DNA from 3 places in the Halomonas qaidamensis genome. Region 2 is predicted to be linked to each of the others. Evidence: predicted binding sites of a transcription regulator. Region 2 holds the regulator's gene; each other region holds the start of a gene.
What was found. Region 2 encodes sigma-54, which starts transcription at its own class of promoters, with help from an activator protein. Its sites were predicted from a motif close to TGGCACNNNNNTTGCTNT; they were not measured.
Positions count from the first base shown of each region.

Region 1 (3,212 bases), 1.8 Mb from region 2:
CGGCGTATTGGTGCTATACCCGGTTTCGGTTATGGCGCTTTAATCCTGTGCCGTGGCTGTGGGGCGGGTGCTTAGTCAGCATGGGATATTGGGGGCTAGCGTATTGGCTGGATATTGAGCCGCCTGGGTATCTCCTATGGATCGCACCGCTGGGTTGGGTCTATCTATTTTTTCTGGCATTGGTGTTAGTCCGCTATTATCCGTTGGCTCCTCAAGCAGATCAGTGTGCGCGCCCTAAATGGATGAAATCATTATCAAAGCCCTATTGGTTACTTGGATTTGTAGCGTTGATCGTGGCCCTCACGTTTAATGGAGGATTAGCCTTTTCTTCAAAAGAGGTGTGGGTAATCCCTTTCTTTGTACTGTTTACCCTTTGGTTAATGGCTTTCTTAAAAGGTCGTAAAGCACCAGCTTGGGTGCGTTATATCAATGTATATTCGTTTGGTATTTACTTGGCCCACCCGATGTTTTTTGCATTAACCGATGCCGTCGTGGGGCCTTTCACCTTACCGCTTATGGCCTATGCCGCACTGTTGATAGTAGTCGGTGTGCTTGGCTCTATTGTGTTGAACACTATTGCTAATACCACCACTACAGGCGCTATGTTATTTGGCAAACGTTTAAATGTTTAATGCAACCGCTTATGCATTAAGGTGGTTATGTGTCTGTTGGCGAAGTGGGTGGTAATCGGTAAGGATTAGCGGCCATTAACGATGAATCGTGATCGAGTCGTGAAGCCTCTAAGCTGAACGTTTGTAAACGTGTGGGGCAGGCGTAAAGGCGTTGCAGTAAATCGGCAAGCGCCGGTTCTTCTAATTCAGGGTCTAGTCCTCCTAGACGTTCCAACCAAGCACGCCTGATGGCTAGGTAAGGCGGAGTAGCGATACCTGCTCCTAAGAAGCGCTGTAGTAACCGCTCGGACATACTCGGTGATTGGTAATCAATCAAAACAGCATCCAGCAGGCAGGTATCCAGTTGCGGATAAAGTAAGCACCACAGATTGGCCTCTAGTGCTTGTTGGTGCATGGCAATTAGCAACCAGTCAGCTTGGCTGAGAGAGGCAGCTTGATTGATTCTGGCGCCTAATGACTGGGATGGCGAAATAAGGAAGTGAACGCGGTAGCGCTGTTCAATACAGGGTATGCGTGGATCATTGGTGGAACTTGTTACGATGATGGGTAGCAGGTGGTCTGCTAAGCCTGTTTGGCGAATAGCTCGCAAGTGACGCGGTAGAAGGGCACTTGTGACTAACGCATCTAGAATAAAACAGACCGTGCTCATGTCGATGGTTTCCTGCTTTACGCCGCTTTTTGTAACCAAATGGTTATTTTTGTAATTTATTGTAGGTGTTGGTTTGTTTTATTAGCAAGCCTAAGTTTTCTATACCCAGTTAGGAATTAATTAGTTGGTTGGCGCTCCATTTTGGTGCTTCTGGTTTTTTATTGGGCTTTATTGGTGCGTTTTTACAAGCTATGGCGTTATTTTGAGCTGGTGAGGATACAAAGAAAGAAGGTATGCTACATTAAGAAGCATTAAATTTAATATTTTAGTACTTATTAAACAATGATTTGCCATTTTTTTATGCCATATTGGTGCAAGGTTGGCATGCTCTGTGCTTTATATTTGTTAGCGGCTAGCGGGTCGTAGGCAGATGCCTCGCGGCGTGCTACAACGATAGCCGGATTGTTGAATAACTCTTTTATCGGTAGCTTACTGTCACAAGCTTTAAGCCACGTTCATACCGGAGGACACTATGTCAGCCAAGACTCTCGCGCTAATCGAAGAACATGATGTTAAATGGGTAGACCTGCGTTTCACCGACACGCGCGGTAAAGAGCAGCACGTCACCGTTCCGGCACGGGACGTGAACGAAGAGTTTTTTGAAAACGGCCAAATGTTTGACGGTTCTTCTATTGAAGGCTGGAAAGGCATTAACGAATCCGACATGATTCTTCGTCCAGAAGATGGTACTGCTTTCCTTGACCCCTTCACTGAAGACGCTACCCTAATTTTGCGTTGCGATATTATCGAGCCTGCCACTATGCAGGGCTATGATCGCGACCCGCGTTCTATTGCCAAGCGCGCAGAAGCCTACCTGCAGTCCACCGGTCTGGGCGATACCGCCTTCTTTGGCCCAGAGCCTGAGTTCTTCATTTTTGACGAAGTACATTGGAAGTCTGACATTCAGGGTTCTATGTACAAAATTACGTCCGACGAAGGTGCCTGGGCGACCAGTAACCAAGTGGAAGGCGGCAACTTGGGTCACCGTCCGCGGGTTAAAGGCGGCTACTTCCCGGTTCCCCCGGTCGACAGTTTCCACGATATTCGTGGTGCGATGTGTAACACCCTGGAAGCGATTGGCCAGACCGTAGAAGTTCATCACCACGAAGTTGCTAACGCAGGTCAGAACGAAATCGGCGTTAAATTCAACACGTTGGTGAAGAAGGCTGACGAAGTTCAGGAAATGAAGTACGTGATCCACAACGTGGCCCACGCTTACGGTAAGACCGCTACGTTTATGCCGAAGCCACTCGTTGGCGATAACGGCTCTGGTATGCACGTACACCAGTCGTTCTGGAAAGATGGCCAAAACCAGTTCGCGGGTGACGAATACGCGGGTCTTTCTGAAATGGCGCTTTACTACATTGGTGGTGTTATCAAGCACGCCCGTGCACTAAACGCTTTCACCAACGCATCGACTAACTCGTACAAGCGTTTGGTACCAGGTTTCGAAGCACCGGTTATGCTGGCCTACAGTGCTCGTAACCGTTCCGCCTCTATTCGTATTCCTTACACTGCTAGCCCGAAAGGTAAGCGTGTAGAGACTCGTTTCCCTGATCCGACGGCTAACCCTTACCTGGCGTTCTCTGCCTTGTTGATGGCAGGTATCGACGGTATTAAAAACAAGATTCATCCTGGCGATGCCATGGATAAAAACTTGTATGACCTGCCGCCGGAAGAAGGCAAGTCTGTACCAACCGTTGCCAACAGCCTGGACCAAGCGTTGGAAGCACTCGATGCAGACCGCGCGTTCTTGACCGAAGGTGGCGTGTTCACCGACGAGATGATTGATGCTTACATTGAACTCAAAATGGAAGAAGTGGAGCGCATTCGCATGACCACTCACCCCATCGAGTTTGATATGTACTACAGCTGCTAATAACGGCTGCTAACATCACCTTTGCGGTGTGATTAGCCTGAAAACCCCGCCT
Region 1 is NZ_CP080627.1:240,753-243,964, forward strand. It holds gene K1Y77_RS01155 (acyltransferase family protein) at 1-632, shown strand, start outside; gene K1Y77_RS01160 (glycosyltransferase family A protein) at 658-1,281, opposite strand; gene glnA (glutamate--ammonia ligase) at 1,754-3,160, shown strand.
Region 1: glnA (glutamate--ammonia ligase) is a predicted target of sigma-54. The motif match lies at 1,602-1,619, and genes of this name have one in related genera.

Region 2 (3,212 bases):
TATGCAGCTGCGCGGCAATCGCGTTGAAATCCAGCGCAATGATGCTGGCGAACTATCGCGCGCCGTGGCAACCGGTGAGCGAGCCTATATACGCAACCAACCCGAAGGTCAGGCTAGCCCGATGGAAGGCTGGGCAAAGCGGATTATCTATCATGTGGCCGAACGCCGAGTAGAACTGATTGATCAAGCCGAACTTACCCAGCAAACAGATCGTTTTCAGGGCGGCCGATTAGAGTATTTCATTGACCAAGGCGTGGTTCAGGCCCGCTCTGACGTGAGTGGCGGTGAGCCACAACGTATCCGAATGACGCTTCAGCCAGAACAATAGGGAGCGCCCAGTGGCGACAAATAGCGCAGAGCCAGCACCTCAGACCACATCATCAAAACCAACATTCGAAGAGGCGCCGATAAAAACACTCTATGCCCATCACTTAGCCAAAAGCTATAAACGCCGTCGCGTGGTTAAGGACATAAATTTAGAGATCTCTCAAGGCAGCGTCGTCGGTTTGCTTGGCCCTAACGGCGCAGGCAAAACAACATCGTTTTATATGATTGTCGGCCTAGTAAAGTCTGATGCAGGAAAAGTAGGCATTGATGGGCTTGATTTAACGCATGCTCCTATGCACGAGCGCGCCATGGCAGGGATTGGCTATCTGCCTCAAGAAGCCTCTATTTTTCGCAAACTATCCGTTGCCGATAACATCATGGCAATCTTGGAGACTCGTAAAGCACTTGATCACAGCGCCCGCGAACAACGTCTTGAGACGCTACTGGAAGATTTTCATATCACCCACATTCGCGACAATTTAGGTATGAGCCTTTCAGGTGGAGAGCGTAGACGTGTTGAGATTGCTCGCTCCCTCGCAACAGAACCTGCCTTTATTTTGCTTGACGAGCCGTTCGCTGGCGTCGATCCAATCTCAGTAGGCGACATTAAAGCAATTATCCGAGCACTTAAAAAACGTCATATAGGCGTATTGATTACTGACCACAATGTGCGAGAAACGCTGGATATTTGTGATATCGCCTATATTGTTGGCGACGGTCACATCATCGCTAGCGGCCCGCCACAAGAAATTCTCAACAACCAAAAGGTAAGAGATGTTTATTTAGGTGCTGATTTTCGCCTGTAAACAACCACCTGCCTGAAAAATTGTGTCTGTGGCATGCTTATTGCACTTGCACCAAACCATAACTCGCACTAGGGTGGAGCTTTCTGATAAACGAGTGGTTCTCAGATGGTCATGAAAGCTTCTCTTCAATTGCGTATCGGCACACAGCTGACCATGACACCCCAGCTGCAGCAGGCGATTGCCCTGCTGCAGCTATCAACATTGGACCTTCGTCAAGAAATTCAGCAAGCACTTGATGCCAACCCAATGCTTGAGCAGGAAGACGAATTCGGCGAACAGGCTGTTAGTGAACCCCAGGAAACGGAATGGTCCGACAGCATTCCTAACGAACTCTCCACTGATAGTGACTGGTCAGACACTTATCAGGATCTAGGCAACCATAGCAGCGGCGGCGAGGGGCCTGATTTTGAACGTCAAGCCGCTGGTCAAAGCTTACATGGCCACCTACTTTGGCAGCTCGCCATGACGGATTTCTCCTCTCGCGACCATGCCATCGCAGAAAGCCTTATAGATGCTCTGGATGCTAATGGCTATCTAACTCAGCCCCTCAATGACATCCGCGAGGGGCTTAAGGCCCAAGGTCATGAAGGGCTTAGCCAGCGTGAAGTTGAAACAACCTTACTGCGTCTTCAACAGTTTGAACCCACCGGCGTATTTGCTCGTGATCTGCGCGAATGTTTAATGTTGCAGCTCGCCTCACTACCGGAAGATACACCGCTGCTTATGCCTGCCAAGAGGCTAGTACGTCAATTTCTTGAAGCGCTCGGTAAGGATGATGTGCGTTTGTTAAAGCGACGTTTAAGCTTGGGTGATGATCAGCTAGATGATGTAATTCGTTTGATCCGCAGCCTTGACCCTCGCCCAGGCAGCGCCTTTGGAGACACCGATGACAGCTATGTAACGCCAGACCTAGTGGTTCGCCACGACAACGAAGGCTGGCACCTGGAACTAAACCCAGAAGCACTGCCACGACTGCGTATTCAGCCTGACTACGCAAGTCTTATCAAACGGGCTGACAAAAGCCAGGATAACCAGTTTTTAAAGGAGCACCTTCAGGAAGCGCGCTGGCTAATCAAGAGCCTCTCAAGCCGAAACGATACGCTACTGCGTGTTGGCCGAGAAATTATCGCTCGCCAGATAGGCTTTCTGGAACACGGCGAAGAAGCTATGAAGCCGTTAATTTTAGCGGATATCGCAGACGCTGTGGAAATGCATGAATCTACTATTTCCAGGGTCACCACCCAGAAATATATCCATACCCCGCGCGGCGTATTTGAACTCAAATACTTCTTTTCCAGCCAAGTGAGCGGGCAAGACGGAGGTGACAGCCACTCTAGCACCGCCATCCGTGCACGAATCAAAAAACTGGTGCAAGATGAACCGCCCGGCAAACCTCTCTCAGACAGCCGTCTTGTATCGCTTTTGGAAGAGGGAGGCATTAATGTAGCGAGGCGTACAGTGGCCAAATATCGCGAGTCGATGGGCATTCCTTCTTCCAGCGAACGTCGCCGCTTACGCTGATAAAACAGCGCTAAAGAGACAAAGTCTGTTTAAGGGCTTTGCAATAGCGCAAAAAGGGTTACAATCGAAGAACAGTCCGACGGATAAGGAGCACGTCAATGCAAGTAAATATCACTGGTCATCACGTAGAACTGACTGACGCCTTGCGTGACTATGTTAATGAAAAGCTGGAACGCGTTGAGCGCCATTACGACAATATTACTACCGTACAAGTGACCTTATCTGTTGAAAAGGAGCGCCAGCAAGCTGCCTGCACGCTGCATGCTGCCGGTGCAGACCTACACGCAGAAGCATTAGATAATGATATGTATGCAGCCATTGATGCGCTAGCAGACAAAATTGATCGTCAACTCGTTAAACATAAGGAAAAAGCACAAGCTCGCGCCCAAGGCGCAGGCGTGCGTTAATTCAATGACGTTGGAAACTATCCTCCCCCCAGAGCGCGTTCTCTATGACGTTCCTGGGGGCAGTAAAAAAAGGGTGCTGGAGTTTTTCAGCACCTTCATTGCACAAAACATCCCAAGTTTAGACAGCCAAGAAGTGTTTAGCCGTCTTATT
Region 2 is NZ_CP080627.1:2,203,050-2,206,261, forward strand. It holds gene lptA (lipopolysaccharide transport periplasmic protein LptA) at 1-328, shown strand, start outside; gene lptB (LPS export ABC transporter ATP-binding protein) at 408-1,133, shown strand; gene K1Y77_RS10255 (RNA polymerase factor sigma-54) at 1,239-2,654, shown strand; gene hpf (ribosome hibernation-promoting factor, HPF/YfiA family) at 2,753-3,061, shown strand; gene ptsN (PTS IIA-like nitrogen regulatory protein PtsN) at 3,066-3,212, shown strand, end outside.

Region 3 (3,212 bases), 1.2 Mb from region 2:
CGGCGGTTGTGTCGTTATCCGATAAGTCGCTGGTCAAAGGGTTAATTGCGGCTGTGATTGGGGTAATGATCTCGATCATCGGGATTGATATGCAAACCGGCACCGAGCGCTTTACCTTTGGCTCTATTCACCTGCTCGACGGAGTCGACTTTCTGGTCGTCGCGCTGGGTATCTTCGCGTTAGCCGAAGTGTTTTACATGCTACTGCGCGGTGGCGGTGGTAAAGAAGCGCCTCGTAATGCCATTGGTTCGTTGAAGTTGACCCGCAGTGAAGTGAAGCAGATTGCTGGTCCGGTTAGCCGCAGTTCAGTACTGGGCTTCTTTACTGGCGTACTGCCGGGTGCCGGGGCGACCATTGGCTCGTTTCTGGGTTACAGCATGGAAAAACGCATTGCCAAAGACGGGGATACGTTTGGTAAAGGCAACATCAAAGGCGTTGCTGCCCCGGAAGCGGCGAATAATGCGGCGTGTACCGGTTCGTTTGTACCGCTGTTAACCTTGGGTGTGCCGGGTTCAGGCACCACCGCTGTACTGCTTGGCGCACTGCTGGTGATGGGGGTTAATCCTGGTCCGATGATGCTCGAACAGCGCCCGGATGTGTTCTGGGGCGTGGTCGCCAGTATGTACATTGGCAATATCTTCTTGCTGGTGCTTAACCTACCGTTGATTCCGTTGATCGCCAAAATTCTCGATCTGCCCAAGCCGTTGCTGCTGTCACTGATTTTGATCTTCTGCATGATCGGTGTTTACGGCATGAGCTTCAGCGTATTCGACTTATTGCTGCTGCTTGGTTTTGGCTTGGTTGGCCTAGGGATGCGCTTGTTCGGTTTCCCCGCCGCGCCGCTGATTCTGGCATTAATTTTAGGCAACATCATGGAAGAGTCCATGCGTCGCGCGTTACAGATCTCCGGTGGTGATTGGATGACCTTTATCGACAAGCCGATTTCCCTATCGTTGCTGGTTATCGCTGTGCTGTCGCTTGGTTTGCCACTGCTGAAAAAGCGCCGCACTAAGCGTTTGAATACCGCTGAATAGAACACCGACATGCGTGTAAAGCGCCCTAGGGTTTCCTAGGGCGCTTTTTTTATGAAAAAAAATGGGTGAAATAAATAGGCGCGTGAGATGGAAGGCGCTCTATTGGTGCGAGGTGCCGTTGTGGTGCATAAACAGCGTGCATTTTTTGAATACTGGCGCGCCACGATAGTGCGATGCCTGTAGATTGGGCTGCTTTTTTTAAAGCTAACCGTTTGATTTTATTTTTTTTAATGTTTCTTTTTGTAGTGTGGCGCAAACCTTGCAAAAGCTAGGAGCTAGTGGATGCACCAAGCCCCGTAATGGCCGTACCCACGTTACATAACGGGAGTCCTTGGCCGCGAAGCTCAAATAACGAGCCCCGCCATAGGGGCGCAAGGAGGTTCAAGTGACCACATTGCAGCGCAAGACACACCCTCGTATCGTTGGCCGTTTCGCCACTGCCTTAATTGCCGCCGCTGTTATGGGTGCCAGTGCCCAGGCTATCGCTCAAGATGACGATCCGATCAAGGTCGGTATTCTCCACTCGCTTTCAGGCACCATGGCGATTAGTGAGTCAGCTCTGAAAGATACCGTTGAAATGCTCATTGAGCAGCAGAATGAAGCGGGTGGCCTCCTTGGACGCCAGCTTGAAGCGGTTGTTGTTGATCCAGCCTCTAACTGGCCGCTATTTGCTGAACGCGCTAGAGAGCTTCTAGCGCAAGAAGAGGTCGACGTCATCTTTGGTAACTGGACCTCCGTTTCCCGTAAGGCGGTACTGCCGGTAGTGGAAGAACTTAACGGCCTGCTGTTCTACCCGGTGCAGTATGAAGGTGAAGAGTCCTCTGAAAACGTCTTCTATACCGGTGCTGCGCCAAACCAACAGGCTATTCCTGCGGTGGAATACCTGATCAATCAAGTGGGCATTGAACGTTTTGCGCTGATAGGTACCGACTACGTTTATCCACGTACCACCAACCGTATTTTAGAAGCGTTCTTGAAAGATGAGCATGGTGTGTCTGAAGAAGACATCATGGTCAACTACACGCCGTTTGGCCACTCCGATTGGCAGAACATCGTGGCGGAACTGCGCCGCTTCGGTGAAGAGGGCAAACCAACAGCGGTGATCTCAACCATTAACGGTGATGCCAACGTTCCGTTCTATCGCGAACTTGCCAACCAAGGCATTGATGCCGCTGATATTCCGGTCATTGCCTTCTCGGTGGGTGAGCAGGAGCTTTCCGGTATCGATACGGCCCCGCTGGTCGGCCACTTAGCGGCGTGGAACTACTTTATGAGTGTGGATACCGACGCTAACTATGACTTTATCGACGCATGGATTGAATACACCGGCGACGAAGAAGCGGTCACCAATGACCCCATGGAAGCGCACTACATTGGTTTCAACATGTGGGCCGAAGCGGTGCGTAAAGCAGGAACTACCGACGTGGATGCGGTGAAAGATGCGATTATCGGCGTCACCGTACCTAACCTGTCCGGCGGCTATGCGGCGATGATGCCCAACCATCACATCACCAAGCCAGTACTGATTGGTGAAGTTCAAGACAACGGCCAGTTCGATATCGTCTGGCAAACGCCTTCTACGGTGGCGGGCGATGCGTGGTCTGACTACTTACCTGGCTCTCGTGATTTGATTGCCGATTGGCGCAAGCCCATGGAGTGCGGCAACTTCAACGTGGTGAACGGCTCGTGTGGTGGTAGCACCGCAGCAGAAGAAGCCGAAGCGGCCCTCGCTGAGTAAAAGAAGATCCCTTGCTGCTTGGCTAAACGTTGAGTGGCGGGGGAGCACGCTACCTCCCTTTTTTAGATCACTGTTTCTAATATAACCAAAGGAAGAACCCCATGAGGCGTTTCCTTTCCTTCAGGTTGCTGTGCCTGCTGTTGTTAAGCATCACAGTCACCGCCCAGGCACAAACAAGCGCTGCTGTTGATGCTGACGATGCCGCTGCGCTTGAGTTACTTGAAGCGCTGGATGTACGTTCCTTTCCTGCAAAGGGTGAGGCGATTACCGCAATTGTACAAAGCGACGACGAACGCGCTCGTGACTGGCTGCAGGCGTTGCTAGATGGCCGCTTACAGCGCACTGACGACGGTCGTTTTGTTGTGGTGCTCGATAACCGTGGCCGCGACTGGCCGGTGGCCGATGCGTTGACTAACGAGCCGCTTGGCGAGATGTCTCGT
Region 3 is NZ_CP080627.1:3,400,278-3,403,489, reverse strand. It holds gene K1Y77_RS15305 (tripartite tricarboxylate transporter permease) at 1-1,034, shown strand, start outside; gene urtA (urea ABC transporter substrate-binding protein) at 1,420-2,772, shown strand; gene urtB (urea ABC transporter permease subunit UrtB) at 2,874-3,212, shown strand, end outside.
Region 3: urtA (urea ABC transporter substrate-binding protein) is a predicted target of sigma-54. The motif match lies at 1,283-1,300, and genes of this name have one in related genera.